One region of the Terrabacter sp. RAF57 genome, then DNA from elsewhere that is predicted to be linked to it. Evidence: riboswitches for the same ligand, from Rfam matches in the RefSeq annotation. Region 1 holds a riboswitch; each other region holds the start of a gene.

Region 1 (7,510 bases):
CCTCGACGAACTTCTTGCCGGCCTCGAGCCCGCCCTCGATCTCGAACGAGAGCACGGCCCCCGCGCCGCGCGGCGTGTACTTCTCGGCGAGGGCGTGGAACGGGCTGTCGGGCAAGGACGCCCACACGACCTTCTCAACCTGGTCGTGGCCCTGGAGGTAGGCGGCGACCCGGTGCGCGTTCTCGAGGTGACGCTCGATGCGCAGCGACAGCGTCTCGATGCCCTGGGCGATGAGGAACGCGTTGAAGGGCGAGGCGGCTGGACCGAGGTCTCGCAGCAGCTGCACCCGCGCCTTGAGGATGAACGCGAGGTTGGCGCCGAGGGGGCTGCCCACGCCGAGGTCACGGGCGAACACGAGCCCGTGGTAGCTCTCCTCGGGCGTGTTGTAGTTGGGGAACTTCTCGGGGTCCGCGCCGAAGTCGAAGTTGCCCGAGTCGACGATGACACCCGCGATCGAGGTCCCGTGGCCGCCGAGGTACTTCGTCGCCGAGTGCACGACGATGTCGGCGCCCCATTCGATCGGGCGGATGAGGTAGGGCGTCGCGACGGTGTTGTCGACGACGAGCGGGACGCCGTGCTCGTGCGCGAGGGCCGCGACGGCCTCGATGTCGAGGATCTCGCTCTTGGGGTTGGCGATGGTCTCGCCGAAGAGGAGCTTCGTGTTGGGCCGGATCGCCGCCCGCCACGAGTCGATCGACGTCGGGTCCTCGACGAAGCCGACCTCGATGCCGAACTTCGGCAGCGTGTGCTTGAAGAGGTTGAAGGTGCCGCCGTAGAGGCTGGGGGAGACGACGACGTGGTCTCCGGCCTCGGCGATGTTGAGCACGGCGAGCGTCTCGGCGGCCTGGCCCGAGGCCACGAGGAGGGCGCCGACGCCCCCCTCGAGTGCCGCGATCCGCTGCTCGACGACGTCGGTCGTCGGGTTCATCAGACGGGTGTAGATGTTGCCGAACTCCTTGAGCCCGAAGAGGTTCGCGGCGTGGTCGGTGTCGTTGAAGACGTAGCTCGTCGTCTGGTAGATCGGCAGCGCGCGGGCTCCCGTGGCACTGTCGGGGGCCTGGCCGGCGTGGATCTGCTTGGTCTCGAAGGACCAGTTGGGCTCGGTCATCGGTCGTCCTGCTCTTCCTGGGTCGTGTCGCTGACCGGGTCCCGTGTCACCGGGCCCCCGTGCACCGACGGGTCGGTGCGGGAGAGAGGCTCTCCGCGCTTGCCCGAGCGCCGGGTGGCGTCGACGGGCCAGGTCTTCACCCGGGGCACCCCACCGCGGTTGGAGGGTTGCCGGCCAGCGAGCCGGGGCTTGTCGCTGGCGCTCATGACCTACCGGCGAGTGTACGTATGCGTGTCCGCCAGGTGGGAGGGCGTGTCCTCATCGTGGACGGGCACTTTCCGACGCACGCTCCCGACCGGCCCAGGGCGGGGTCGAACCGGACGGGATGGCTTGCAGGGCAGACGAGTTCGTTGTCCACAGGGGGTGCCCTAACTCTTGAAAGTCGCTCGAACACCTGTTCTGCTTGATGCATCGAAGGATCACCGAGAGGAGGCTCACCGTGCCGTACACGCCGTCACCGGTGGAGTCCTCCGGTGTGCCGGCGGGTGGGCGCTGGACGACTCTGCGGGTCGCGTGGACGGGCGATCGTGGCCGGCTGTCCCGGTCGCTGGGACCGGTGCTGGAGCGCTGGCGCGCGGATGCCGCACTCACCTGCGTTCCCGGTGCTGCGGTGGCCTGCGGGACGGGGCGCGCCGGTGATGCTGCCCGGGTGGTGGCCGGTGAGCGTGCGGCTGCAGCGGTGGCGTTGGAGGGGTTGGCGCGGGCCGGGGAGCGGGTGCTGGCCGAGATCGAGGCGCTCGAGGTCGCCAAGGCGCGCCTCGAGGCCGACCTGCTCGCCGCGTACGGCGCGCTGGCCGGCATCGAGGCCCAACAGGTCGACGCCCTCCCGGCCGGGGCCGCCGCCCGGGTGTCCGCGCGGGTCTCGCCCGAGCGGGTCGTCACCGAGGAGATCGCCCTCGCGACCGGGGTCGGCGCCGGGGAGGTCGCCCGCCGGCTGGCGCTGGCCACCGCACCCCGCCGGCACCGGGTCGTCCTCGGTGCGCTGCGCGCCGGTCGGTTGTCGCTGCACCGGGCGCTGCAGGTCGTCTCCGACACCGCCCAGCTCCCGGACGCGGACGTCACGTCGGTCGCGCAGGCGGTGCTCGCCCCGTCCCGGGACGGGCAGCCCGTCCCGCAACGGACCTTCACCGCCCGCCTGCGACGCGCGGTCGCGTCGGTCGATGCCCGCGGCGCCCAGGAACGGCACGCGCACGCCAGGGCCCGGCGCGGGGTGTTCGGCCGGCTCACCGACGACGGGATGGGCTGGCTCACCGTGACCACCGACGCCGCGAGCGTCGCTGCCGTCATGGACCGCCTCGACACCACCGCCCGGGGGCTGCGCGGCGCGGGCGATGCCCGCAGCCTCGACCAGCTCCGCGCCGACCTCGCCACCGACGCCCTGCTGCACCGACCGGGCCACCCCGGGGCAGCACTCCCTGCCGCGCCCGGACCCGCCGTCGACGTGGCGCCCCGGGAGGCGTCCGGAACCGCGTCCGGAACCGCGTCCAGCACGGCATCCGGAGCCATGCCCGGGACCATCTCGGGTGAGGCGGCGGCGCTGGCGTGGATCGTCGTCCCGTTCGAGGTCGCCACCGGCGAGGCCGACACCGCCTGCGAGCTCCCCGGCCACGGCTGGGTCACCGCCACCCACGCCCGCGAGATCATCACCCGCCCCGGATCCGTCTGGGCCACCCTGCCCGTCGACCTGCCCACCGGCCACGCCCTGTCCAGCCCGACCCACAGCTACCGCCCGACGCGCGCCATGGTCGAGCACGTCCAGGCCGTCGACGGAGTCTGCCGCGGACCCGACTGCCACGTCCCGGCCACCCGCTGCGACCTCGACCACGAGACCCCCTGGCCCACCGGACCCACCAGCGTCGGCAACCTCCACGCCAAACACCGCCTCCACCACAACCTCAAGACCGACGGCATCTGGACCTCCACCCCGACCCCCCACGACGGCCTCACCTGGACCACCCTCACCGGCCGCACCTACACCACCCACCCCAAGAACTGGCGCGCCGGCATCGCCCCGCTGGATCCACCGGATCCACCGGACCCACCGGATCCGAAGAGCCGGCCGAGCATGCTCGGGACGGACGGCGACCCACCACCGTTCTGATGCTGTCGACGGCGCCGTGGCGTGAATCACTAGGACGTCCTACTAAACCGAACTCGCGAGTAGGATGACGATTCGTGAGCACGAATGCCGACTTCGACCTGTTCCGGACCAGCGAGGACCACGAGGCCCTGAGGGAGGCCGTCCGCGCGGTCGCCGAGGACAAGATCGCCCCGTACGCCGCCGTCGTCGACGAGGAGGCGCGCTATCCCCAGGAGGCGCACGACGCCCTCGTCGCCTCCGACTTCTTCGCTCCGCACGTGCCCGAGGAGTACGACGGCGTCGGTGCCGACGCCCTCGCGACGTGCATCGTCATCGAGGAGGTCGCCCGGGTCGACGCCTCCGCGTCCCTCATCCCGGCCGTCAACAAGCTGGGCTCGCTCCCGCTCATCCTCGCCGCCAACGACGACGTCAAGGCCCGTTACCTGCCGCCCCTCGCCAAGGGCGAGACGACCTTCTCCTACGGTCTGTCCGAGCGCGAGGCCGGCTCCGACACCGCGTCGATGAAGTGCCGGGCCCGCCAGGACGGCGACGGCTGGGTGCTGAGCGGCCAGAAGTCGTGGATCACGAACGCCGGTGTGTCGGAGTACTACACGGTGCTTGCCGTCACCGACCCCGACGGACCTCGCGGCGGCAACGTCACGGCCTTCGTCGTCGAGAAGTCCGACCCGGGCTTCACCTTCGGCGCGAAGGAGCGCAAGCTCGGCATCAAGGGCAGCCCCACGCGCGAGCTGATCTTCGACAACGTCCGGATCCCCGGCGACCGCGTCGTCGGTGAGGTCGGCGACGGCCTCAAGATCGCCCTGCGCACGCTCGACCACACGCGCGTCACCATCGGCGCCCAGGCCGTCGGCATCGCCCAGGGCGCCCTCGACCAGGCGGTGGCCTACATCAAGGACCGCAAGCAGTTCGGCACGCGCATCGCCGACTTCCAGGGCATCCAGTTCATGCTTGCCGACATGGCGATGGAGCTCGAGGCCGCCCGCCAGATGGTCTACGTCGCGGCCGCCAAGTCCGAGCGCGGCGACAAGGACCTCACCTTCTTCGGTGCGGCCGCCAAGTGCTACGCCTCGGACGTCGCGATGAAGATCACGACCGACGCCGTGCAGCTGCTCGGCGGGGCGGGCTACACGAGCGACTTCCCGCTCGAGCGGATGATGCGTGACGCGAAGATCACCCAGATCTACGAGGGCACCAACCAGGTCCAGCGCCTGGTCATGGCCCGTCACGTCCTCAAGTAGGCTGGGCGCCGCTCGCGCGGGGAGGCCGGGCCATCGCGCCATGACACCCGACGACGAGAAGGACGCCTGTGGACCTGACTCCTGACCCCCAGCCCTCGGTCAGCGTCATCATGCCGATCCTCAACGAGGCGAGGCACCTTCGCGACGCCGTCGCGATGATCCTCGCGCAGGACTACTCCGGACCGCTCGAGATCGTCCTCGCGCTCGGGCCCTCGACGGACCGCACCGACGAGGTCGCCGCCGACCTCGCGGCCGCGGATGCCCGCGTGCACGTCGTGGCCAACCCGAGTGGGCGCACGCCCGACGGGCTCAACGCCGCCATCGGCGCCAGCACCGGCGCGGTCATCGTCCGCGTCGACGGTCACGCGGAGATCCCCGACGACTACATCAGCGTCGCGGTTGCCGAGCTGCTGCGGGTCGGCGCCGACAACGTGGGCGGGATCATGGACGCCCAGGGCACGTCGGCCTTCGAGCGCGCGGTGGCCGCCGCGATGCGCAGTCCGCTCGGCGTCGGGAGCGCCCGCTTCCACACCGGCGGCGAGCCCGGCGATGCCGACACCGTCTACCTCGGTGTCTTCCGTCGCGCGGCGCTCGAGCGAGTGGGCGGCTACGACCCGCACTTCGCCCGCGCGCAGGACTGGGAGATGAACCACCGCATCCGCGAGACGGGCGGCAAGGTGTGGTTCACGCCCGACCTCAAGGTCACCTACCGCCCCCGCGCATCCGTCCAGGCCCTCGCCAAGCAGTACTTCCACTACGGACGGTGGCGCCGGGTCGTCGCGAGGCACCACGAGGGGACCATCAACCCGCGCTACCTCGCACCGCCGACGATGGTCGGCGTCACGACGGTGGCCACGATCGCCGGTTTCGTGTGGCCGCCCGCCTGGATCGTCCCGGCGGCGTACGCCGCGGGCGTGACGGCCGGCGGACTCGCCATCAGCAGGGGCGAGTCGGCGGCGACCCGGGCCGCGACGCCCGTCGTCCTCGCGACGATGCACTGGTCGTGGGGCATAGGGTTCCTGACGAGCCCGAGCAGCCTCAAGCGCTGATCCGCGGGCGACCCCGCCCGACCTCTCCTCACACGACACCTCATCGGAAAGGGACGTCGATCGTGCTCGACAACGCGAAGCTGCTGGTTCAGCTGGGCCAGCAGGCCGTCCGCCGCCAGATGGCCAAGCGCAAGCTCTCCGCGCGGATGGAGCGCTCGGGCCTCGAGCGCGGCACCGACGCCCCGTTCCGCTGCGCCGTCTACTTCTCCGACGAACCGGTCAACCTCTACCAGATCCGGCAGTGGTACGCCCCCCTCCAGGAGCTGGCCAGGACGCAGCCCGTCGTCGTCATCTCGCGCATGCCCGAGACGACGAGCCTGCTCCTCGACGAGTGCCCGCTCCCGGTCCTGCACGGACCTCGTGTCACCGACATCGAGGCGTTCATGGCGGCCCACGAGATCGGTCTCGTCCTCTACGTCAACCAGAACGTCCGCAACTTCCAGATGTTGCGCTTCGCCGAGCCGGCCCACGTGTTCGTGAGCCACGGCGAGAGCGACAAGTCCTACATGGCCTCCAACCAGCTCAAGGCCTACGACCGGGTCTTCATCGCGGGACCGGCCGCCGCCGAGCGCCTCAGCGGTGCACTCGTCGAGTTCGACGTCGCCACGCGAGCGGTCGAGATCGGTCGGCCGCAGGCGGACGTCACCTACGAGGCGCCGCAGCTGCCCGACGACGGGCGCACCATGATCCTCTACGCCCCCACCTGGGAGGGCGACCGCCAGAGCATGGCCTACGGCTCCATCGCGACCCACGGCGCGGCGCTGCTGACCAGCCTGCTCGCCGACCGCCGGTTCCGGATCGTCTACCGACCGCACCCGCGCTCGGGGACGTTCGACCCGGCATACGGCACGGCGTCGACGCACCTGGCCCGCCTCGTCGCGGAGGCCAACCACGCCGACCCCGCGGCCGGACACCTCGTCGACACGGAGACGGCGTTCGGCTGGCACCTGGCCCGGCTCGACGCGTGCATCACCGACATCTCGGCCGTGGCCCTCGACTGGCTCGCCACCGGCAAGCCGCTCGTGCTGACGCGTCCCGCGAACCCGCGCGCCGACGTCGAGCCGACCCGGCTCAACACGAGCGTGCCGATGGTCGAGGTCGACCGCGCCCGCGAGATCATCGGCATCCTCGACGACGCGATGTCGGCGTCCGATGACTCCCGGGCCGGGGTCGTGCGGCACTACTTCGGCGACACGAGCCCCGGCGCAGCGACGCAGCGGTTCGTGCGCGCCTCGACCGATCTCATCGAGGCACGGCTCACCCGGATGGTGCGCCAGACCTAGACCGACCCGAGAGTGCCCCGGCACGGACCCGTAGCGGCCGTGGACGCGGCACATGGCGAGCACCCCTAGACTTCGGCGAGGATCGGGTGGGGGACCGCCCAGCCCGGCCCTGGATGCAGAGGCCTCGAGACAGCACGAAGGAGAAGGTGGTCTGCGCGCATGATCGGCGTGTCCCAGTTCCGTGGCCTCATGGCCAACCGTCAGGTGGTGCGCACCCTCGTGGAGCGCGACCTGCGCGTCCGGTACGCCGGTAGCGTGCTCGGCTGGGTGTGGACGGTGCTCGACCCGCTGCTGATGGCCCTCATCTACCTGGTCGTCTTCACCGTGATCTTCCAGGCACGTCGAGGCGGCCACCAGCCCTACTTCCTGCACCTCGTGACCGGCCTGTTCCTGTGGCAGTGGTTCGCCCAGAACATGACGGAGACGTCGCGGGCGCTGCTGTCGGAGGCACGGCTCGTGCGGTCGGCCAACCTGCCGCGTGAGCTGTGGGTCGTGCGCGTCGTCCTCGCCAAGGGTGTCGAGTTCGTGCTGACCCTCCCGGTCATCGCCGCCTTCACGATCTTCTACATGATCACCGGGCAGACGAAGCTGCACTGGACCATCGTGCTCCTGCCCGTCTCGCTCGTGCTGACCTTCCTGCTGTCCGTGGGCATCGGCATGATCCTCGCGCCGGTCACCGTGCTCGTGAACGACATGGCTCGCGTCGTCCGCATCGTGCTGCGTCTCGGCTT
Region 2 (7,510 bases), on a different contig from region 1:
GTACGTCGGGGTCGCCACGACGAGCAGCCCGGCGCGCCTCACGACACCGAACGGGTCCTCGACGGGAGCCGATGCCCGCGCCACCTCGGCCCCGAAGGTGACGCCGACCGCCTCGCCCAGCTCGATGACGACGGGCACCCCCAGGCGTATGCCGTCCGGTGCGGCTCGTCCGTCCGCCTCCACCGTCTCGGCGAGCGAACGCACGACGAGGTCCGCAAGCGCTCGCGTGCGCGAGCCGACCCGCGGGTTGCCGACGAGCTCGACGACCTCGACCGCCGTGCCGACGGCTGCAGCCGCCGCCGTCACGCGCTGGCCCCGACGCCGGTCCTCAAGGGCTCGGTCGACGCGCCGTGAGCGGCCGAGACCCCTGTCCCCCAGTTGGATGCGGACCGTGCTGCACCCAGGCCGAGGTGATCCCGGAGGGTGGCACCCTCGGCGTAGTCGCGCCGCAGGACGCCGCGCTCCTGCAGCAGCGGCACCACCCGGTCGGCGAACTCGTCGAGTCCGCCCGGGGTGATGTGCGGGACGAGGATGAAGCCGTCACTGACCTCGGTCGCGACGGCGTCCTCGAGCGCGCGGGCCACGGTCTCCGGTGAGCCGACGAAGGTCTGGCGACCGGTCAGCTCGATGACGACCTCGCGGATGCTGAGCCCCTTGGCCTCGGCCACGGCTCGGTAGCGGGCCGCCTCGGCCGCGGGGTCACCGACCTGCCGGGCACGGCCGCGGACGATCGAGGACGCCTCGGAGACGATCGGGTCGACGGTCGGCAGCGGGCCGTCGGGGTCGTAGTCGGACAGGTCGCGGTTCCAGACCTGCTCGAGCAGGAGGATCGCCGTCTGCGGGCTCACCTGCTGGCGCCGCACCTCGGCCGCCCGGGCGACGGCCTCGGCATCGGTGTCACCGAGCACGAACGTGGCAGCCGGGAGGATCTTGAGGGCGTCGGGCCGCCGACCGTAGCGCTCGAGCCGGCCCTTGACGTCGCGGTAGAACTCGCGCGCGCCGTCCCCGGTGGAATGGCGGCTGAAGATGGCGTCCGCACTGCGCGCTGCGAGCTCGCGACCGTCGCTCGAGTCGCCGGCCTGCAGGACGACCGGATGGACCTGTGGGCTCCGGGGCACGCTGAAGCGGCCGGCGACGTCGAAGTGCTTGCCGCGGTGCTCGAAGGTCCCCGCGGAGGCATCGGCCAGGAAGTCGGCCCCGTCCGCCCGCACCGCGTCGACCGGCCAGGAGTCCCACAGCTCGCGGGCCGTCGCGATGAACTCCTCGGCGCGCTCGTAACGCTCGGCGTGCGGGAGGAACCCTCCACGCCGGAAGTTCTCACCCGTGAAGGCGTCGGAGCTCGTGACGACGTTCCACGCGGCGCGTCCTCCGGACAGGTGGTCGAGGGTCGCGAACTGGCGCGCGACCTCGTAGGGCTCGTTGAACGTCGTGTTGATCGTGCCGGCGAGACCGAGGTGCTGCGTCACCGCAGCCAGCGCGGCGAGGACGGTGAACGTGTCGGGCCGGCCGACGACGTCGAGGTCGTGGATCCGACCGCGTTGCTCGCGCAGCCGCAGCCCCTCCGCGAGGAAGAGGAAGTCGAACCGGCCGCGCTCGGCCGTCTGCGCGAAGTGGGTGAACGACGACAGGTCGATGTGGCTACCCGAGGCAGGGTCGCTCCACACCGTCGTGTTGTTGACCCCCGGGAAGTGGGCGCCGAGGATGACCTGCTTGCGGTGCTGCGTCATGGGAGCTCCCTTCTCACGCCGACGCGGCGGCGTAGCGGTTCACGGCGACGGGCAGGCCGAGGCGCTTGCGCAGCGTGCCGGGGTCGTATGCCGTCCGGAAGGCCCCAGCGCGCTGGAGCGCGGGCACGAGCTCGTCCACGACGGCGACGAGGTCGTCGACGACGACGGCCGGACGCAGCCGGAAGCCGTCGTAGCCGGCGTCGTGCCAACGGAGCAGGAGCGACGCGAGGTCGGCAGCGGTGCCGGTGAAGACGTGGGCGTCCGACCTGAAGGGCGACCCCGCGGCCTCGTCGAGCCGGCGTCGCCGGGTCCGGGCGATCTCTGTCGTGCTCCCCAGGACCACGACGAGGTCGGCGAAGACCGTGAGGGGATGGGTGTCGCGCCCGACCCGCGCCTCTGCTCCTCGGACCTCGCCGAGGATGCTCGCGGCCTGCTCGTCGTCGTGCGGCGTCACGAAGACGACGTCCGCCGACCGGGCCGCCAGCTCGTACGGAGTCGTCTGGTGCGCCAGGGCGGTGACGACGGGCTGCCCCTGTGGCGGTCGCGGGGTGATCGACGGGCCGCGGACGCTGAAGTGCCGGCCCTCGAAGTCGACGTGGTGCAGCCGGTCCCGGTCGACGAAGCGCCCGGTCGTGACGTCGCGGATCTCGGCGTCGTCCTCCCAGCTGTCCCAGAGCCGCCGGACGACCTCGACGTGGTCGGCAGCCTCGTCGAAGCGATCGCGCACGGCAGCGCGGCCCTCGGGGGTGGACGCGAAGTCCCGTCGGATCGCGGGGAGGGTGCGACGACCGACGTTGCCGGTCTCGCCGGGTGTGCCACCCACCTGCACCCGCCAGCCGGCACGACCGTGGCTCACGTGGTCGAGGGTGGCGACGGCCTTGGAGACGTGGAACGGCTCGGTGTGGCTCGTCGTGACGGTCGGGACGAGGCCGACGTGTCGCGTCAGGGGGGCGACCGTGGCTGCGACGAGGAGCGCGTCGAGCCGCCCGCGCACCTGGTCGGTGCGCGTGTCGACGTCGTCGGAGAAGGGGTCCACCGACTGGAGATCGAGACTGTCCTCGATCGTCACGAAGTCGAGCAGGCCCCGCTCCGCCGTGGAGGTGAGGTCGGCCCAGTAGCGGGCGGTGAGGAGGTCGTCCGGCCGCGCGCCCTTCTCGCGCCACGCTGCCGGGTGCCATCCCGCACCGTCGAGGGCGACGGCGAGGTGGATCTGCGCGGCGTTCGGAGTGAGGCCAGTCACCAGTCGACTCCCTTCTGCTGCAGCTCGATGGGACTGAGGCTCCTGCCGGTGAGCGCGTACGTCGTCATCTCGGTGAGGCGCGGGGAGTACACGTGCAGGCTCACCGCCGGGTCCGGGCCCTCGTTGCTCACGTGGTGCACGTAGCGACGTCCGAACGTGCGCTGCTGGCCGGCCCGTAGACGGCCGACGTCCTCACCGACCTGCGGGGTCCGGTCGGGACCGTCCAGATCGGCGACGCGCTCGCTCAGCTGTCCTTGCAGGACGACGAACGAGCCGGCGCACTGCCCGTGGTCGTGCCACTCCGTCCCCTGGCCGGGGAGCCAGGTGAGCAGCCAGGCCTCGTGGTCGGGCTCGGCGGCGATCCGGGCGTAGTAGCGGCTGATCGGGTCGAAGTCGACGAGGCCGGCCCAGAGGGCACGGTCGCCCGCGAGGCGCCGAGCCGTCTCCGCGAGGTTGACGGCGATCCGTGGTGCGAACGTCGATGGCGTCCCGGTGCCGGGCGCAGAGAGCGTGGTGAGGGTGGTGGTCCGGTCGGGGCGGGTGCGCAGAGGCATGGCAAGGCTCCTGAAGGTGTGAGGGTGGGTCGAGACGGACTACGGGGACGCCGCACGCCACAGCCGGGCCCAGTCGGGCCGCCGACGCTGCGCATGCGGTCGTCTGGTCGTCAGTCCCGACAGAGGGCGCTGCTCACCCGGGAGAGGTCGACGTGCCGGCGGCGGTGAGCCCACAGGGCGTGGCCGCGGGATCGGCGTTCGGTGGTGTGCGTCATGGGAACCCTTGTGTCCGTGGGGCCCTCGTCGAGCCCGCGCTTGCGTCGAGCGGGAGGACGACGCCTGGTCCTCACCCGGGGCACCCCGCCGCGGAGGAGGGTTGCCGCCCAGCAAGCCGGGGCTTGTCGCTGGGACTCATGACCTGCAGAGACGATAACATACTGATTTGGTAGGGATAGCTGGGCGACCACTCCCTGAGATGCCGCCGAGGCCGCGGACCGTCGGGTCCGTGGCCTCGGCGGGGCAAGGGCGGCGTCTAGAGCGGCGATCCTCGCCGGGTTCCTCGTCGTGACGCTGCTGCCCGCTGGTGACGTCAAGGACACCGCGTCAGCACTCGTCGACCCGGTGCTCGTCATCGTCCTGTCACTCATGGTGCTCCCGGCCCCGGTCGGCTTCGTCCGGACCATGCTGCGCGAGCTGCTCGAGATGAGGCCTCCCCCGAGATCGAGCAACCGGCCCGTGAGGCCGTCACCGAGCTGTGCGCCGGGATGGGCCTCGTGGAACCGGTCGTGCGGATGACGAGGACCGGGGGCGTCTCTACGTGGAGGTCGACACGTCGTCTCACCCGGCGAGTGGGACGTCGCCGACATCGACCGGCTGCGGACGGCCCTCACCGAGCGGCTGCACCGCCTGACCGTGGCCACCTGGATCAACGTCGAGCTCTCCTGCGACCCTGCCTGGCAGCAGGGCTGACGGGGTCACCAGATCGGTGCCGATCACCCACGGAGGGGGAATCGGCACGCCCGGCTCCCCCGGCACGATCGGGAGACGACCAGCCCGCCCACGAGGAAGATGAGGCCGCTGTGAACCCGGTGCTCGCGTTCGTCATCGTCATGCTCGTCTGGACCGTCAGCGACCTCGTCGCGAAGAAGACGAAGTCGCTGCTGTCCTCGCTCTTCGTCGCCTCGATCATCTTCTTCATCGGCTTCCTCACCGACATCTTCCCCGAGGACCTCCTCGCGAGCTCGAGCCTGCTCGCGCTCGCCGGTGTCGTCGTCGGCTTCGTCATCGTCCACCTCGGCACCATGATCAGCCTCGACGACTTCAAGAAGCAGTGGAAGACGCTGCTCGTCGGCATCGCCACCGTCATCGGCATCGGACTTGCCCTGCTGCTGGCCGGATTCATCTTCGGGCCCCGGATCTCGGGCTCCGCGGCCGACGGCTATGCGCAGGCTCTCGACTTCGTGATCGCCGGCACCGGCGCCTTGAGCGGCGGCACCATCTCGGTCCTCATCGTCCAGGAGGCGGCCCTCGGCGTCGGCCTGACGAGCATCGCCGTCTTCCCCGTCCTCATCGCCGCGCTCCAGGGGCTCATCGGCTTCCCGCTCACCTCGATCATCCTGCGCCGCGAGGCCGCCCGGCTCAAGGAGGAGTACCGAGCGGGCACGCTGGCGCCGGTGGTGGCCGCGGGGGCCGCCGCCGCCAGCAGCGGGGGCGATGGCGGCGGCAGCAAGGGCGACGCCGGCAGCAGCGGGGGCGACGCCACGCCACCCGCCGAGCCCGTCCCGGAGACGAAGCTGCCCGCCGCCCTCCGCACGACGGCCGGCACCCTCTTCATCGTCGGGGTGGTCGTGCTCATCAGTCTGGGCATCAACAACGTCACCGACGGCATCCTCAACACGTTCGTCGTGGCCCTGCTCTTCGGCATCGGCCTGCGCACGACGGGGATCTTCAAGCCGTCGGTCCTGTCGGGCATCGACGCCTTCGGTCTCATGATGATCGCCATCATGATCCTCGTCTTCGGACCCCTGGCGACGGTGAAGCCCAGCGACGTTTCAGCGCTGGCCGTGCCGCTGCTCATCGCCTTCGCCTTCGGGATCGTCGGGATCGCGGGCTTCTCGGCTCTCGTCGGCAAGCTGCTCGGCTACAGCGTGTCGATGTCCGTCGCGATCGGGCTCACCTCGCTCTACGGCTTCCCGGGCACGATGATCCTGTCCCAGGAGGCCGCCAAGGGAGCCGGAGAGACCCCCGAGGAGGTGGCCGCGATCGAGAACGAGATCCTGCCCAAGATGATCGTCGCCGGCTTCTCGACCGTGACGATCACGTCGGTCATCATCACGAGCATCATCGCCGGCCGGATCGGTGGCGGCTGAGCCGTCGCGCTCCTGCTCCGGTCCCGGTCAGGGGGCCATCGCGGCATACCCGGTGGCGTCGTGGATCGCCAGCCCGGCGTACGTCGCAGAGGCGCTCGCGCCGGCGTTCACCTGGGCCAGCTGCGCCTCCATCGCGGTGCGGGTCCAGCCGTAGAACGTCTGCTTCGTGTCGACGGCCGTCGCGCCGAGGTAGTTCGTCTCCTGGCCGAGGCGCACGGGCTTGCCGAGCGCGGCGCCGGCGGCGAGCGCGGGGGTCGCGACGTCGAGCGTCCCGTCCGTGCCGGCCGCGGTGTTGCGGTAGGACATCACCGTGACGCCGGCCGTGCGCTTCATGATCTCGCGGTCGAGGGTCGAGGCCGCCCCCGTGGAGGCGACGGCGTGGATCGTGTTGAACCAGAAGGGGATGTCGGCCTCGATGGGGTACGTGCCGGCGTTGGCCTTGAGCTTGTCGAGCAGCGCGAGGTACGTGCTGACGACGGTGGCCTGGTCGGTGCCCCAGGCGGAGGTCGAGTAGGGCTCGACGTCGACGTGGATGCCCGTGAAGAGGCCCGAGCTCTTGGCCGGCTTGAGCCAGTAGGTGACGACCCACGTCGGGTTGTCGACCCAGCCGGGGTCGCCCCCGAGCGCATCCACCCGGATGCCGGCAGCGCGGGCCCGGTCGCTCAGCGCCTTGATGTTCGGCAGCTGGCTCGAGGTGGCGAGGTTCGGCGGGACGGCGACGAAGAGCTGGTCGATGCCGGCGCTCACGGCGAGGTCGACGGTGGCCGCGGGGGTGCTCGTGTCCCACACCCACATGGCCCGAGTGTCCTTCGCCGCGGACGCGACGGCGGTCACCGTCCCGGCCCGGGGCGCTGCCGCGGCACCCGGAGCCAGGGCGACCAGCGCGGCAGCCGAGCCCGCCAGCGCGAGAGCCGCGGCGACGAGGCGGGTGGCGCGGGCACGAGGGGTGCTGAACATGTGAGAGCTCCGTGACGAAGGGCGGGGACCAGCCCTCCGAATTGTCCGGATTGCTCAAGACTCGCGCAGGCGTTTCGCAAGATTGCCGCAAGTTTCGCAAAACACCCTCTGGCCCCCCCACGCCGAACCCACCCGAACCGTCAGGCAGGGTCCGGCTGGGCGCGCTCGACGAGGATCGCCAGGCGCCGGAGCGCCTCCCGGTTGCGGCGGTCGAGCAGCACGTCGCGCACCGGCTTCGGGACGAGCAGCCCGGGCCCCTTCGTCGCGTCCTCCTCCATCGTCACCTCGGTGTCGGCCCCGCTCGCGCGGCAGGTGATCCGAACGACGCCCTCACCGGACGGCCACGCACGCACCGTCAGCTCGAGCAGGTCTGGCCGCTCACAGCGCCGCACGGTCGTCGTGTCGTCGATGAGGAGCGGCCAGGCGCCGACGGAGTGGTGGATGTGCGTCTCCGGTGCCGGCCAGCCGGGAGTCACGTCGCGCACGCGGGAGGCGCCGACGACCCACTGGCTGTAGCTCCACCCGTCGGCGAGGACGTCGAAGACCGCCTCCGGTGTGCCGTGGACGGTCCGTGTCGTGGTGCTCATGTGCGCCTCCAGGGCAGTTGGATCTTGTGGTGCCACAGGGCAGCCCGTGCGGCATTCGCGCCACAGGCACCGTGGACGCCGCCGCCGGGATGGGCCGAGGCGGACGCGAGGTAGAGGCCCTGGACCGGCGTCTCGG
Region 3 (7,510 bases), on a different contig from region 1:
GACGGGCGGGGCGGCGTACGGCTCGGCGGGCTCGACGATGTCGGCGAAGTCGTCGTCGACGGGCTCGTTGGGGTGCGGCACGTCCTCGCCGCGCAGCAGCGCGAGCGTCTGCTCGAGGTCGTCCGGGCGCACGAGCACGTCGCGGGCCTTGGAGCCCTCGCTCGGGCCGACGACGCCGCGCGACTCGAGCAGGTCCATGAGCCGTCCGGCCTTGGCGAAGCCGACGCGCAGCTTGCGCTGGAGCATCGACGTCGAGCCGAACTGAGTCGTGACGACGAGCTCGGTGGCCTGGAGCAGCACGTCGAGGTCGTCGCCGATGTCGTCGTCGATCTGCTTCTTGGGCGCCGCGACGGTGACGTTCTCGACGTAGTTGGGCTTGAGCTGGGTCGTGACGAACTTGACGACCTCGTGGATCTCGGACTCGTTGACCCACGCGCCCTGGACACGCATCGGCTTGCTCGCGCCCATCGGCAGGAAGAGCGCGTCACCCTGGCCGATGAGCTTCTCGGCGCCGGGCTGGTCGAGCACGACGCGGGAGTCCGCGAGCGAGGACGTCGCGAACGCCATGCGCGAGGGGACGTTGGCCTTGATGAGGCCCGTGACGACGTCGACCGACGGACGCTGCGTCGCGAGGACGAGGTGGATGCCGGCGGCACGGGCGAGCTGGGTGATGCGCACGACCGACTCCTCGACGTCGCGCGGGGCGACCATCATGAGGTCGGCGAGCTCGTCGACAACGACGAGGAGGTAGGGGTAGGTCGTGATCTGGCGCTCCGAGCCGGGCAGCGGCTTGACCTTGCCGGCGCGGACCGCCTTGTTGAAGTCGTCGACGTGCTTGAAGCCGAACGCCGCGAGGTCGTCGTAGCGCTGGTCCATCTCCTTGACGACCCACGCGAGGGCCTCGGCGGCCTTCTTGGGGTTGGTGATGATCGGCGTGATGAGGTGCGGGATGCCTTCGTAGGCCGTCAGCTCGACGCGCTTCGGGTCGACGAGGATCATCCGGACCTCCTCGGGCGTCGAGCGCATGAGGATCGAGGTGATCATCGAGTTGACGAAGCTCGACTTGCCCGAGCCGGTGGCGCCCGCGACGAGCAGGTGCGGCATCTTCGCGAGGTTGGCGATGACGTAGGCGCCCTCGACGTCCTTGCCGACACCCATGACCATCGGGTGCTCGTTGGTGCGGGCCGTGTTGCTGCGCAGCACGTCGCCGAGGGACACGTTCTCGCGGTCGAGGTTCGGGATCTCGATGCCGATCGCGGACTTGCCCGGGATGGGGCTGAGGATGCGCACGTCAGCCGAGGCGACGGCATACGCGATGTTCTTGGAGAGGGCGGTGACGCGCTCGACCTTGGTGCCCGAGCCGAGCTCGACCTCGTAGCGCGTGACCGTCGGGCCGCGGGTGAACCCTGTGACGGCAGCGTCGATGTCGAACTGGTCGAAGACGTTGGTCAGCGACTCGACGACGCGGTCGTTGGTCTCGCTGCGCGTCTTGTGCGGCGGCCCCGGCGTCAGCATCGCGTGGTCGGGCAGCTGGTAGGTGATGTCGCCGCCGAGACTGAGCTGCTCGACGCGAGCCGGCAGGTCGGACATGGGCGGCGGGATGAGCTCGGCCTTGGGTCCGACCTTGCTCGTGTCGGGCGCCCCGAGCGTCTTGGGGTCGGTGGCGTCGATGACCTTCTCGACCCCCTTCTCGCCGCCGGGACGCGGGGCGAGCAGACCGGGAGGGGTCGGGCGCTTCTCGCCCGGTCGCAGCTGCGTGGTCGCCTCGTCCTCGAGGGCCTTCTGCGCGGCCTGGCGGAACGCCTCGTCGCCGTCGCGGTCGGCGAGGTCGACGGCCTTGCGGCGTGCGCGCTTCACCGCTGCGGCAGGGGCGTCGAGAGCCTCGTCGGGCTGCTCGTCGACGTGGTCGCGGTCGATGACCAGGGCGCGCAGCTGGCGCAGGCGGGTCGGGATCATGTTGACCGGCGTCGCCGTGATGACGAGCAGGCCGAAGAGACCGAGCAGGACGAGCAGGACGAGCGCCCCGTAGGTCGAGACGGCCGCCGCGAGCGGGCTCGAGGCGAGGAAGCCGAGGATGCCGCCGGCGGCACGCATGCCGTCGGCGCCGTCGGGCGGGTTGGGGATGCCGTCGGCAAGGTGCGACAGACCGCACGCGGCGAAGGTCAGGGCGATGGTGCCGACGACGACGCGGTTGGTCGCGGCGTCGTCCTGGGGGGCGCGCAGCATGCGCAGGCCGAGGGCGAGCAGCACGAGCGGGACGGCGTAGGCGACGCGGCCGAAGGTGCCGGCGAAGACGGCGTGCACCACCTGGCCGAAGGTGCCGGAGACGCCCCACCACTCACGGGCGGCGACGACGACGGCGAGCGCGATGAGCGCGAAGCCGATACCGTCGCGGCGGTGCTCCGGCTCGAGGTCGGCGGCGCTGTGGCCGACGCGGCGCACCGCTCCCCCGGCCATGTGCGAGACGCCCATCCACGTGTTGCGCATCGCGCCGAGCGGGAAGGGGAGGCCTCCGCCCCGCGCCTTGGACGCGGTCTTGGCGGCGGGCTTGCGGGCCGCTGGCTTGCGCTGCGCGGGCCGGCCGCCCCGGGCTGCGGGAGGGCGTGACGAGGCGCTGCCCGCGGACCCCTTGGCACGGGTGGCCGCGGCGGAGCTCGAGCGCTGGTTGGTGGACGGACGTGACGCCATGCTCGCACCGTACGTCAACGCACCGCTGAACTCACGCGTCACACGCGCAACAGGGCTGACCAGTCGGACGCGGCCGCCGTATGCCGTGGCCGCGCCCGCCGTCGTCCCGCGAGGGCCCCGGCGGGGTCGGCGTCTCAGATCGCGACACCCGGGGACCGGGCGGTGGACAGCCGGCGACCGACCCCTTTATCGTCGTGCGCAGGTCATGAGTGCCAGTGACAAGCCCCGGCTCGCTGGCCAGCAACCCTCCTCCGCGGTGGGGTGCTCCGGGTGACGACCAGGCCATCCTCGGTCTGAACGTGTGATCGAGGTCGGCAAGCGCGGACCTGCACCGGGTGGGTCCCATGACCCAGGAGCACTCCCATGTCGGTCCTTCCCTCGACGCACCCAGCGGCCTCCCTCTGTGGCGGCTCCCCCGCACCCGTCGTGCGCACCCGCGCCCTGCACGTCGTGCCCGAGGCGCGCACGCTGCCCACCGTCGTCGGCGCGGGACTGCGCGTGCCCACGCTCCACGGCGACACGGCATACGCCAACCTCGACCACGCGGCCTCGACGCCGGCGCTCGAGACGGTCCAGGCCGCGGTCGACCGCGCGCTCGAGACCTACTCGTCCGTGCACCGCGGCGCCGGGTTCGCCTCGCGGCTGACGAGCGCGTGGTACGAGCAGGCCCGCGCCGAGGTCGCCGCCTTCGTCGGCGCGCGTGAGGGCGACTCCGTCATCTTCACCCGGACGACGACCGACTCGTGGGCCCTGCTGAGCAAGGCGCTGCCGAGCCGCACGACGGTCTTCGTCTTCGGCACCGAGCACCACTCGACCCTGCTGCCCTGGGGCCGCTTCCGCACCGTGCGCCTCCCCGTCCCGCAGACCGTCGAGGACGCGCACGCCCTGCTCGAGGAGGCGCTGACCGACCACCCGTCGCGCCACCGCCTCGTCGTCGTCGCGGCCGCCTCGAACGTGACGGGAGAGGTCTGGCCGGTCGAGCGCTTCGCCACCCTGGCGCACGAGCACGGCGCCCGGATCGCCGTCGATGCGGCCCAGCTCTCGGCGCACCGCACCATCGACCTCGCCGCGTGGGACGCCGACTACGTCGCGTTCTCGGGGCACAAGACGTACGCCCCCTACGGCGCGGGCGTCCTCGCCGGGCGCTCCGACTGGCTCGACGCCGGCAACCCCTACCTGCTCGGTGGCGGCGCGACGCGCTCGGTGACCGAGGACGGCACCACGTGGGCGACCGGGCCGGCGCGCCACGAGGGCGGCAGCCCCAACGTCATCGGCGCCATCGCCCTCGCCGCGGCCTGCTCGACGATCCGCCGGCACCGCGAGGCCATCGAGGAGCACGAGACCCGCCTCCTCGAGCGGCTCCGCGCCGGACTCGACGACGTCGCGGGCGTCGAGGTCCTCTCGATCTTCGGTGACGACAGCGACCGGGTCGGCGTCGTCGCCTTCACCATCGACGGCTGGGACTCCTCGCTCGTCTCGCAGGTCCTCTCCGTCGAGCACGGCATCGGCGTGCGGGACGGCAAGTTCTGCGCCCACCTGCTCGTCGACGAGCTCCTCGAGGACCCGTGGGGCGAGCGTTCCGCCACCGCGGTCCGCGCCAGCATCGGCCTCGGCAGCACGCTCGAGGGCGTCGAGCGTCTCGTCGCGGCCGTCGCGGGGCTCGTCGAGCACGGCACCGACGCGGAGTGGACGCTCACCGAGACCGGATGGGCGCTCGAGGGCACCGACCCGCGCGACGTCGAGGTCGAGCGACCCTGGTGAGCGCGGGCGTACGCCGCTGAGCAGGTCCGTGCGCCGGTGCGCCGGCGCGGTCGGTGCGCTCGAACGCTCAGGGTCGGGTCAGCGCGCCGGCAGGGCGTAGCTCGCCCAGACCGCGGCGTGGTCGGCCCGGTTGAGAGCCACCTGCCCGGCCTCGACGACCGTGAGGCCGCGGCTCAGCAGGTGGTCGAGCTGGACGAAGGCCGGAAGCCGGTTGCCCGCGAAGGGCCAGGTGCGCACCCAGCCCTGCCCGTCGATGCGCTGCGCGTCGTCGAGGCCCGCGGCGAGGTCGCGGAAGCCGGGGTGGCCGAAGCCGGCGTTGAAGTCGCCGGCCATGACGAGGAGCTCGTCGCCGTCGAGACGCTGCTTCCACGACTGGAGCGCCCGCAGGCCCGCGCGCCACTCGACGGTGTCACCGCGCAAGGGCGCCGTGGGATGGGCGACCTTGAGACGCACCGTGCCGTTGGGCACGGTCACGTCGACCTCGGGCTGGACGCTCCGGGTGCCCTCGAGCGCTGGGTCGGTGCCGAGGCTGCGCACCGAGAGCGGGTAGCGCGACAGGACCATCGTCCCCGTGTAGGTGCTGGCCCGGGCGACGCCCTCCCGCTGGCTGAAGTAGTCGGCTGCCCCTTCGGCGTCGAGTCGCCGCAGGATCGCGGGTGTCGCCTCGGTGAGCACGAGGACGTCGACGGAGTGGAAGCGCACGGCATCCATGAGCTGGCCGGCGTTGGCCGCCCCGATCCAGACGTTGGCCGACATGACCGTGAGGTCTCGGTCGGCCTTCGGCGAGGAGGTGGCTCGGAAGGCCGGCGCGGCGACCGTCGCCGCCACGACGAGCGCGACGACGACGGGGACGAGCATCCACCACCGCCGCAGCACGAGCGTCGCCACGGCGAGCAGGCCCAGGCCGATGACGACGAAGGGCCCTGCCGTCTGGAGCACGACGACGACGTATGCCGTCGAGTCGTACCAGCGCAGCGCCCCGACGGCGACGAGCCCGAGCAGGACGACGCCGATGACGACGTCGACCCAGCGCCCGCGGGGACGACGTCCGGCAGGCTCCCACGTCGACGACTCGGCGGGCTCCCCCGGAGGACCGGAGGGACCGCCGTGGCCGTCGTCGCTGTCGAGGTGCCCCCGGGCGGCCTCCTGCACCGTCACGTCAGGCCTGCAGCACGACCGGGATGATCATCGGCCGGCGGCGGATCTTGCCACCGACCCACGAGCCGACCGCGCGCCGGATGACCTGCTGGAGCTGCTGGTCGTCGCGGACACCCTTGGCGACGGCCTCCTCGATGGCCCGCTCGACCTTCGGGATGACCTGCTGGAAGATCTCGTCGTCCTCGACGAACCCGCGGGCCGTGATCTCCGGGCCGCTCGCGATCTTGCCGGTGGCCGCGTCGAGCACGACGACGCAGGTGATGAAACCCTCGTCGCGCAGGATCCGCCGGTCCTTGAGCAGCGCCTCGTCGGCGCCGCCCACGCTGCTGCCGTCGACGTAGACGTAGCCGCACTCGACGACACCGGTCACCTCGGCGACCCCGTTGACGAGGTCGACGACGACGCCGTCCTCGGCGAGCACGACGTTGTCCTCGTGGACGCCGGAGGCGATGGCGAGCTGGGCGTTGGCATACATGTGCCGCCACTCGCCGTGCACGGGAAGGACGTTGCGCGGCTTGACGATGTTGTAGCAGTAGAGCAGCTCGCCCGCGCTGGCGTGGCCCGAGACGTGCACCTTGGCATTGCCCTTGTGCACGACGTTGGCGCCGAGGCGCATGAGGCCGTTGATGATGCGGTAGACGGCGTTCTCGTTGCCGGGGATGAGGCTGCTCGCGAGCAGCACCGTGTCGCCGGGGCCGACGTCGATGCGGTGCTCGCGGTTCGCCATCCGCGAGAGGGCCGCCATCGGCTCACCCTGGGAGCCGGTGCAGATGAGGACGAGCTCGTCGTCACGCAGGCTGTCGATCTTCTTGATGTCGATGAGGATGCCGTCGGGCACCCGGAGGTAGCCGAGCTCGGCGGCGATGCCCATGTTGCGCACCATCGAGCGCCCCACCATGGCGACCTTGCGGCCGGCCTTCTCCGCGGCGTCGAGCACCTGCTGCACGCGGTGCACGTGGCTGCTGAAGCAGGCGACGATGACGCGGCGCTGGGCGTGGCGGAAGACCTTGTCGATGGCCGGAGCGATCTCGAGCTCGGGCGTCGTGAAGCCGGGGACGTCGGCGTTCGTCGAGTCGGTGAGGAAGAGGTCGACGCCCTCCTCGCCGAGCCGAGCGAAGGCACGCAGGTCGGTGAGGCGGCCGTCGAGCGGCAGCTGGTCCATCTTGAAGTCGCCGGTGTGCAGCAGCGTGCCGGCCTCGGTGCGCACGAAGACGGCGAGCGCGTCGGGGATCGAGTGGTTGACCGCGACGAACTCGAGGTCGAAGACGCCGAGCTTCTCGCGCTGGCCCTCCTTGACGGCCATGGAGTACGGACGGATCCGGTGCTCCTTGAGCTTGGCCTCGACGAGCGCCAGGGTCAGGGTCGAGCCGATGATCGGGATGTCGCCCTTGAGCTTGAGCAGGTACGGCACGGCGCCGATGTGGTCCTCGTGGCCGTGCGTGAGGACGATGGCCTCGATGTCGTCGAGCCGGTCGGCGATGTAGGTGAAGTCCGGCAGGATGAGGTCGACTCCGGGGTGGTGGTCCTCGGGGAAGAGCACGCCGCAGTCGATGACGAGCAGCTTGCCCTTCGTCTCCAGCACGGCCATGTTGCGGCCGACCTCGCCGAGCCCTCCGAGCGCGACGACCCTCAGGCCGTTGTCGGGGAGGGCGGGCGGCATGGTCAGCTCGGGGTGGGGGTGGCTCACAGGTGTCCTGTCATTCGGTGGTGCTACCGGGCCGTCGGGGGCTCCGGTCGGAGGTCAGCGGGGCGGTCATCCGACCGCCGGGTGGGCCGCGGTGGCGGCGAGAGCGGCGAGAGCGGCCCGGACGAGGACGGTCTGCGCCTCGTCGGCGGGCACGAGCGGCAGCCGCACGGCCGTCGACTCGATGATGCCCTGCTCGGCGAGGCCGGCCTTGGCCAT
Region 4 (7,510 bases), on a different contig from region 1:
TCGTCGCGGCGGTGCCGTGCGACGTGTGACAGGAACGACTCCGTCACCTGGTGCAGGGCTCGGGAGGCGGCCTCCGAGAGCAGCACGCCCCCGTCGGCCGGAAAGACCTGCACGTCGGAGGCGAGCACGAACCAGCCCTGGGTGACGTGCTCGGCGCCGAGCGAGACGAGGACCGGCCGAAGCGCGTAGTCGACCGCGAGCACGTGGGCCGCGCTGCCGCCGGTGGCCACGGGGAGCACCGACTTGCCGCGCAACGCGTACTGCGGGAGCACGTCGAGCAACGTCTTGAGCAACCCGGTGTAGGCCGCCTTGTAGACGGGGGTCGTGACGACGACCGCATCGGCCGCCTCGATCTGCGCCACGACGGCGGCGATCTGCGGATCGGCCACGTCGGCGCGCAGCAGCGCCTCGGCGGGCAGGTCACGGATGACGACACGCTGGACGTCGTGGCCGCGGACCGTGAGACGGCGTTCGATGTGGCCGAGGACGGCATCCGTGCGGGACGCCGCGGACGGGCTCGAGGCGAGGGTGACGATGGTGGCCATGTCAGTCCCTCACTGGTCCGAGGTCTCGGTCGGCTTGGGCAGCCCCGCCGGGTTGACCTCGGAGGCCGGCACCGCCTCGGCGGTGAGGCCCCAGCGGGCGAGGACCTTGCCGTAGCTGCCGTCCGCGATGGCAGCGTTGATGGCGTCCGAGATGGGCTTGACCAGGCCGTTGTCCTTCTTCGTCACGACCCCGACCTTCCCGGGGATCGGGAAGCTCGACGACACGGAGCCGACGATCTGCGTCTTGCCGGCCGTGACGACGTGGTAGGTCGCGGTGGGGTTCGGGCCGAGGTAGAGGTCGATGCGTCCGGAGTCGAGGGCGAGATAGTACTCCGTCGTGCCCTGGTAGTAGACGAGCTCGGCGGGGGGCCGTCCGGCCTTCTCGTTCTCCTCGTTCCAGCGCAGCAGGATCGCCTCCTGCAGGGTGCCCGACCCGACGGCCACCTTCCTGCCCGAGACGTCGGCCGGCCCCCGCACCCGCAGCGTCGAGCCCTTCTTGGCCTCGAACGCGTGCAGCCCGAGACGGTACGTCGCGAAGTCGTACTTCTCCTTGCGCTCCTCCGAGACGCCGACGTTGGAGATCGCGACCTGGTACTTGCCCGAGTCGATGCCGATGAACAGGTTCTCCCAGCTCGTCGTCTGCACGTCGGGCTTGAGGCCGAGGACGTCCGCGACGAGGTGGGCCACGTCGACCTCCACCCCGATCGGGGTCTTGTTGTCGTCGGCCGTGAACGCCAGAGGAGGTATGCCGCCGCCCGCGCCGCCGCTGCCGATGACCAGGGTGCCCCTGGCCCTGACGTCGGCCGGCAGGGTCGCCGCGATCTCCTTGTGCAGGGTGCCCACCGGGCGCTTAGCGTCGGCCGACGTGTCGAAGGAGACCGGGAGGACCTTCGAGTCGCCGAGAGCCTTGGGATCCACCTGCGTCGTCCCGGTGCTGACCGGGTCGGCGCAGGCTCCGAGCACACCGACCGTCGACAGGACGGCGGCCGCGACGACGAGCGCACGGCGACGAGCAGGCGCGTGGGTCTTGCTGTGGTGCATGGTGATTCGTCTCCTGGATGGTTGCGGGCTCAGTCGGTCTTGGGCAGGCCGGGCGGGTTGATCTCGGACTTCTCGAGGCCCTCGGTGCTGAGGTTCCAGCGCTTGAGGACCCTCGCGTAGCTGCCGTCGGCGATCGCCGAGTTGATGGCGGCGGCGTAGGGCGCGGCGAGACCCGAGCCCTTCTTCGTGAGCACGGCGATGAGTCCCTGGAGGGAGTCACCGGCACCCGAGAAATGGCCGATGGCCTCGGTCTGGCCGGCCGTGGCGACGTGGTAGGCGACGCTCGGGTTCGGGCCGAAGTACGCGTCGATCCGGTGCGACGACAGGGCCAGGTAGTAGTCCGTCTGCGACTGGAAGTACTTCACCTCGGCAGGCGCGAGGCCCGCCTTGACGTTGGCCTCGTTCCAGTCGAGCAGGATCTTCTCCTGGTTGGTGCCGGACCCGACGGCGATGGTCTTGCCGGCGATGTCCCTGCCGCTCGTCACCTTCCACGTTCCGCCCTTCGGCGCCTCGAAGGCGAGGTCGTCCTTGCGGTACGTCGCGAAGTCGTACTTCTCCTTGCGCTCCTCCGTGACCGTGACGTTGGTCAGGGCGACGTCGTACCGCCCCGAGTCGATCCCGAGGAAGACGTTCTCCCAGCTCGTCGCCGGCGTCTCGACCTCGAGGCCGAGCTTGTCGGCGAAGAGGTGCGCGAGGTCGACCTCGACGCCGATGACGGTCTTGTCGTCGTCGGCGGTGAAGACGAGCGGCGGCGTGCCGCCACCCGCTCCGGCGTTGGCGGCCGTGATCGTGCCCCGCTCTCGGATGCCCGCGGGCAGCAGGGCCGCGGCCTTCTCGTCCGTGGTGGCGGTGATGCGCTTCTGGTCCGGCGAGGTGTTGACGGCCGGGCCCGCCGGCGCGGTCGAGCCGGCCGCCGCGCCCGACCTGGCCTCGGCGGCTCCGGAGCAGGCGGTGAGCGCGACGGCGGCGGCGGCGGCGAGGACCGTGACGGCATACGTCGTCGGGCGGTGGACGGGGTGGGGACGTGCGGGCATGAGGACTCCTCTCGGCACCCGAGGGGTGCGAGTCATGGGTGGCCGGGACGGCCTGAGGGGCGTGGGGTGGTGGGGTGGTGGGGTCAGAGGACGCGGTCGAGGAAGGCTCGCGTGCGTTCGTGGGCAGGGTGGTCGATGACCTGCTCGGGCGGTCCCTGCTCGACGACCCTGCCGCCGTCGAGGAAGACGACGGTGTCGGCGACCTCGCGGGCGAAGCCGACCTCGTGCGTGACGACGACGAGGGTGGTCCCGTCGCGGGCGAGCTCCTTGATGACGGCGAGGACCTCGCCGACGAGCTCGGGGTCGAGAGCCGACGTCGGCTCGTCGAAGAGGATGACGTCGGGCTGCAGCGCGAGGGCTCGGGCGATGGCGACCCGCTGCTGCTGACCACCGGAGAGCTGGCGCGGGTAGGCAGCCGCCTTGTCCGCCAGCCCGACTCGCTCCAGCAGCGTCCTGGCCTCGACCTCGACCTCGGAGCGCTTGCGGCGCTGCGCCGACACCGGCGCCTCGACGACGTTCTCGAGGACGGTGAGGTGCGGGAAGAGGTTGAACTGCTGGAAGACGAAGCCGATGCGGCTGCGCTGGCGCAGGATGTCGCGCTCGGGCAGCTCGTGGAGACGGTTACCCACCTGCCGGTAGCCGATGAGCGTCCCGTTGACCCGCACCTGACCCCGGTCGATCTTCTCCAGGTGGTTGATGGTGCGCAGCAGCGTGGACTTGCCCGACCCCGACGGTCCCAGGACGACCGTGACGGTGCCCTCCGCCAGCTCGAGGTCGACGTCGTCGAGCACCCGGTGGGCCCCGAACGACTTCGTCACACCGCGGAGGTCGACGGCGGCGGTCATCGGGCGACCTCCTCGGGACGACGCGCTGCCTGGGTCGCGATGCCGGCCCACCGGGCCCGGAGCCGCTGGAGCGGTGTGGGGGGCAGCGACCGGGCACTGCCACGGGCGAAGTGCCGCTCGACGTAGTACTGCCCGATCGACAGGAGCGTCGTGAGGATGATGTACCAGACCGTCGCCACGAGGAGCAGCGGCACGACGCGGGAGTTGCGGCCGTAGATCACCTGCACCTGGTAGAAGAGCTCCGGGATCGCGAGCACGGAGACGATCGAGGTGCCCTTGAAGAGGCTGATCACCTCGTTGGCGGCGTTGGGCAGGATCGAGCGCATCGCCTGCGGCAGGACGATCCTCGCGAACTGGCGGCGCCGCGGGATGCCGAGCGCCGAGGCCGCCTCGCGTTGCCCCTCGTCGACGGAGAGGATGCCGCCGCGGATGATCTCGGCCGCGTAGGCCGCCTGGTGCAGGGCGAGCCCGAGCACCGCGGCGCCCAGGGCCCCGAAGAGGTCGTTGGTCTCGACGCTGCCGAAGGACGGCCCGAACGGCAGCCCGACGCTGATCGTCTGGTAGAGGTAGGCGATGTTGAACCAGAAGAGCAGCTGGACGATGAGCGGGATCGACCGGAACGCCCAGATGTAGGCCCACGCGACGGTCCGCAGGAACGCGTTGGACGACAGTCGCATGGCCGCGAGGACGAGCCCCAGGGCGAAGCCGGCCACGGTCCCGAGGACGGTGAGCTGGATCGTCGTGCCGAGAGCCCGAATGACGGTTTCGGTGGCGAAGTAGCGACCGAAGGTCGCCCAGTCCCAGCCGGGGTTGGTGACGAGGCCGTTGACGAACATCGCCACGAGCAGTCCGACGCCGGCGACGCCGACCCATGTCCACGGGTTGCGCCGCGGGACGACGGTGAGGACCGGCCCGCCTCCGGACGGCGGGACCGAGTGGGTTGCCGGCGCCGGGGCGGCCGAGAGGGCGGACGTCGACGCTCCCGCCGTGGGCTCGGCCGGCGAAGGCGGCGAGGACGACGATGACGACGTGGTGGTCGGCGGCGCTGAGCGCCGGACCGTGGAGAGGGATGGCACGTGAGGCTCCTGGAGGGATGGCTCGGGCACCCGTCACCGGACGGGTGGCAGGGCGCGGCGGCGGCCGCGGGGGTGCGTGCTGGCGTCCGAGCCCCACGGGGTCACCGCTGGGCCGGGCGCCGACCGGCCGGCCGAGGTCTCGGCGGCCAGGACGTCGTCAGGGACGACAGAGCGCGCTGGACACGCGGAGCAGGTCGACGTGGCGGCGGAGCACGAGGTGGGTGCTCGTCGTGCGCGCCATGTCGGCTCCTCGGTCCTGGACCCGACCACTTCGAGTCCGCGCTTGCCGTCGCCTGCTGGCGACGGCCTGGTCCTCACCCGGAGCACCCCGCCGCGGTGGAGGGTTGCTGTCCAGCGAGCCGGGGCTTGACGCTGGAACTCTTGACCTGTCGACGACACTACGAAGGCGCTGGGCAGCCCGTCAATCGTCGAAATGCGTGCTTTCTCCTCAGTGCGACAGGCTCTTCCACCACGCGCAGCAACGCCGGTTTGTCTGTGCCGCAAGGCAATCCGCGGGCAACGACGCTCCTACGCAACTCGGAATTCCTAGTGATTCAGTCGGAAATGAGTCCTGAGCCTTCTTGCATCCTGAGACGCAGGACGCGAAAGAGCCCCGGACCACAGGGGTCCGGGGCTCTTTCAGAGCGTGTCGCTCCGAGCAGTGACTGGCGTCAGTTGCCCGTCAGCTTCTCGCGAAGCGCAGCGAGCGCCTCGTCCGAAGCCAGCGTGCCCTCGACCGGGGCCGGGGCGTTGCGCGGGGCGCGCTCGCCGCGGTCGGCGTCGCCGGCCTCGGCGACGTCACCGGTCGCGGACGAGTACGACGTCGCGGAGCCGGCGTTGGCCGCAGCCTCGGCGTCGGCCTTCGTCGCGGCGTCGACCTGGGCCTTGTGGGACTCCCAGCGAGCGTGGGCGTCGGCGTACTGACGCTCCCACTTCTCGCGCTGGGCGTCGAAGCCCTCGAGCCACTCGTTCGTCTCCGGGTCGAAGCCCTCGGGGTACTTGTAGTTGCCCTGCTCGTCGTACTCGGCGGCCATGCCGTAGAGGGTCGGGTCGAACTCCGACGCCGCGACGGCCTGGTCGTTGGCCTGCTTGAGCGACAGCGAGATGCGGCGACGCTCGAGGTCGATGTCGATGACCTTGACGAAGATCTCGTCGCCGACGTTGACGACCTGCTCCGGCAGCTCCACGTGGCGCTCGGCCAGCTCGGAGATGTGGACGAGGCCCTCGATGCCGTCCTCGACGCGCACGAACGCACCGAAGGGGACGAGCTTGGTGACCTTGCCGGGGACGACCTGGCCGATGGCGTGCGTGCGAGCGAAGTGCTGCCACGGGTCCTCCTGCGTCGCCTTCAGCGACAGGGAGACACGCTCACGGTCCATGTCGACGTCGAGCACCTCGACGGTGACCTCGGTGCCGACCTCGACGACCTCGGACGGGTGGTCGATGTGCTTCCACGACAGCTCCGAGACGTGGACGAGACCGTCGACGCCGCCGAGGTCCACGAACGCACCGAAGTTGACGATGGAGGACACGACGCCCGAACGGACCTGGCCCTTCTGGAGCTCCTTGAGGAACGTCGTGCGCACCTCGGACTGCGTCTGCTCGAGCCAGGCACGGCGCGACAGGACCACGTTGTTGCGGTTCTTGTCGAGCTCGATGATCTTGGCCTCGATCTCCTTGCCGACGTACGGCTGGAGGTCGCGGACACGACGCATCTCGACGAGCGAGGCGGGCAGGAAGCCGCGGAGGCCGATGTCGAGGATGAGACCACCCTTGACGACCTCGATGACGGTGCCGGTGACGACGCCGTCCTCCTCCTTGACCTTCTCGATCGTGCCCCAGGCGCGCTCGTACTGCGCACGCTTCTTGGACAGGATCAGACGGCCTTCCTTGTCCTCCTTCTGGAGGACGAGGGCCTCGACCTCGTCACCGACCTTGACGATCTCGCCCGGGTCGACGTCGTGCTTGATGGACAGCTCGCGCGAGGGGATGACGCCCTCGGTCTTGTAGCCGATGTCGAGCAGGACCTCGTCCCGGTCGACCTTGACGATGCGACCCTCGACGATGTCGCCGTCGTTGAAGTCCTTGATGGTGGCGTCGATCGCCGCAAGGATGTCTTCCTGAGAGCCGATGTCGTTGATGGCGATCTCAGGCGCGGTCTTCTCGACCGTGTTGGCAGTCATGTAGTAGGAACTCCGATTGTGGACAGTTAGATTGGGGACCTCGGGGCGGTGGGCCTGACGGCCTGCGCCTCGATGCCTTGTGGACAGGTGCAACATTGATCGTGCGCACACGGATGTGCTCGGCAATCCTATCCGCGCTGTCACCAGCCGGTCAAAAGAGAGCACGTATGCCGTGAGCACACCCACCGAGGCCACCCGTCGTCCCGCTCCCCCGGACGAGACGGCCGCCGCGAACCGCACGTGGTGGGACGGCGAGGCGGCGTCGTACTACGTCGAGCACGGGTCGTTCCTCGGCGACACGGACTTCGTCTGGGGGCCGGAGCGGTTGCGCGAGGAGGAGGCGCGGCTGCTCGGCGACCCGGCCGGCCAGGTCGTGCTCGAGATCGGCGCCGGCTCGGGGCAGTGCTCCCGCTGGCTCGCGGCCCACGGCGCGACCGTCGTGGCCACCGACCTGTCGGCCGGCATGGTCGCGACCGGCGTGGCCGTCAACGCGGCGCTCGGCGACAGCCCCGACGCGGTCACCCGCGTGCCGTTCGCCCAGTGCGACGGACGCGCCCTCCCCTTCGCCGACGCGTCCTTCGACACCGTCTTCACGGCATACGGCGTCGTGCCCTTCGTCGCGGACTCCGACGTCGTCATGGCGGAGGCCGCCCGCGTGCTGCACCCCGGTGGGCGCTTCGTCTTCTCGACGACCCACCCGGTGCGGTGGGCCTTCCCCGACGACCCGGGGCCGGCCGGGCTGACGGCGCGCCACTCCTACTTCGACCGCACGCCCTACGTCGAGCA

Evidence for each region. Region 1 has a riboswitch for S-adenosylmethionine ahead of AB4Y83_RS08665 (bifunctional o-acetylhomoserine/o-acetylserine sulfhydrylase). Riboswitches for the same ligand answer to the same signal wherever they lie in the genome.
Region 2: it holds a riboswitch for S-adenosylmethionine, as region 1 does, so the genes downstream of both, AB4Y83_RS21300 (cysteine dioxygenase) here and AB4Y83_RS08665 (bifunctional o-acetylhomoserine/o-acetylserine sulfhydrylase) in region 1, are expected to answer to the same signal.
Region 3: it holds a riboswitch for S-adenosylmethionine, as region 1 does, so the genes downstream of both, AB4Y83_RS15760 (aminotransferase class V-fold PLP-dependent enzyme) here and AB4Y83_RS08665 (bifunctional o-acetylhomoserine/o-acetylserine sulfhydrylase) in region 1, are expected to answer to the same signal.
Region 4: it holds a riboswitch for S-adenosylmethionine, as region 1 does, so the genes downstream of both, AB4Y83_RS06630 (putative leader peptide) here and AB4Y83_RS08665 (bifunctional o-acetylhomoserine/o-acetylserine sulfhydrylase) in region 1, are expected to answer to the same signal.

Annotation. Positions count from the first base shown of each region.
Region 1 is NZ_JBFRDT010000004.1:314,584-322,093, reverse strand. It holds gene AB4Y83_RS08665 (bifunctional o-acetylhomoserine/o-acetylserine sulfhydrylase) at 1-1,108, opposite strand, end outside; SAM riboswitch class IV at 1,199-1,318, opposite strand; gene AB4Y83_RS08660 (HNH endonuclease signature motif containing protein) at 1,548-3,209, shown strand; gene AB4Y83_RS08655 (acyl-CoA dehydrogenase family protein) at 3,284-4,447, shown strand; gene AB4Y83_RS08650 (glycosyltransferase family 2 protein) at 4,516-5,496, shown strand; gene AB4Y83_RS08645 (CDP-glycerol glycerophosphotransferase family protein) at 5,559-6,779, shown strand; gene AB4Y83_RS08640 (ABC transporter permease) at 6,939-7,510, shown strand, end outside.
Region 2 is NZ_JBFRDT010000030.1:1,842-9,351, reverse strand. It holds gene AB4Y83_RS21315 (NADPH-dependent FMN reductase) at 1-306, opposite strand, end outside; gene AB4Y83_RS21310 (NtaA/DmoA family FMN-dependent monooxygenase) at 303-1,727, opposite strand; gene AB4Y83_RS21305 (LLM class flavin-dependent oxidoreductase) at 1,741-2,967, opposite strand; gene AB4Y83_RS21300 (cysteine dioxygenase) at 2,964-3,521, opposite strand; SAM riboswitch class IV at 3,768-3,880, opposite strand; gene AB4Y83_RS21295 (hypothetical protein) at 4,026-4,256, shown strand; gene AB4Y83_RS21290 (hypothetical protein) at 4,541-5,830, shown strand; gene AB4Y83_RS21285 (hypothetical protein) at 5,858-6,787, opposite strand; gene AB4Y83_RS21280 (SRPBCC family protein) at 6,928-7,374, opposite strand; gene AB4Y83_RS21275 (phytoene desaturase family protein) at 7,371-7,510, opposite strand, start outside.
Region 3 is NZ_JBFRDT010000013.1:147,832-155,341, forward strand. It holds gene AB4Y83_RS15755 (DNA translocase FtsK 4TM domain-containing protein) at 1-2,688, opposite strand, end outside; SAM riboswitch class IV at 2,890-3,015, shown strand; gene AB4Y83_RS15760 (aminotransferase class V-fold PLP-dependent enzyme) at 3,052-4,449, shown strand; gene AB4Y83_RS15765 (endonuclease/exonuclease/phosphatase family protein) at 4,528-5,607, opposite strand; gene AB4Y83_RS15770 (ribonuclease J) at 5,609-7,294, opposite strand; gene dapA (4-hydroxy-tetrahydrodipicolinate synthase) at 7,361-7,510, opposite strand, start outside.
Region 4 is NZ_JBFRDT010000003.1:344,123-351,632, forward strand. It holds gene ssuE (NADPH-dependent FMN reductase) at 1-545, opposite strand, end outside; gene AB4Y83_RS06610 (ABC transporter substrate-binding protein) at 555-1,586, opposite strand; gene AB4Y83_RS06615 (ABC transporter substrate-binding protein) at 1,616-2,620, opposite strand; gene AB4Y83_RS06620 (amino acid ABC transporter ATP-binding protein) at 2,704-3,465, opposite strand; gene AB4Y83_RS06625 (amino acid ABC transporter permease) at 3,462-4,541, opposite strand; gene AB4Y83_RS06630 (putative leader peptide) at 4,699-4,782, opposite strand; SAM riboswitch class IV at 4,816-4,928, opposite strand; gene rpsA (30S ribosomal protein S1) at 5,213-6,724, opposite strand; gene AB4Y83_RS06640 (class I SAM-dependent methyltransferase) at 6,897-7,510, shown strand, end outside.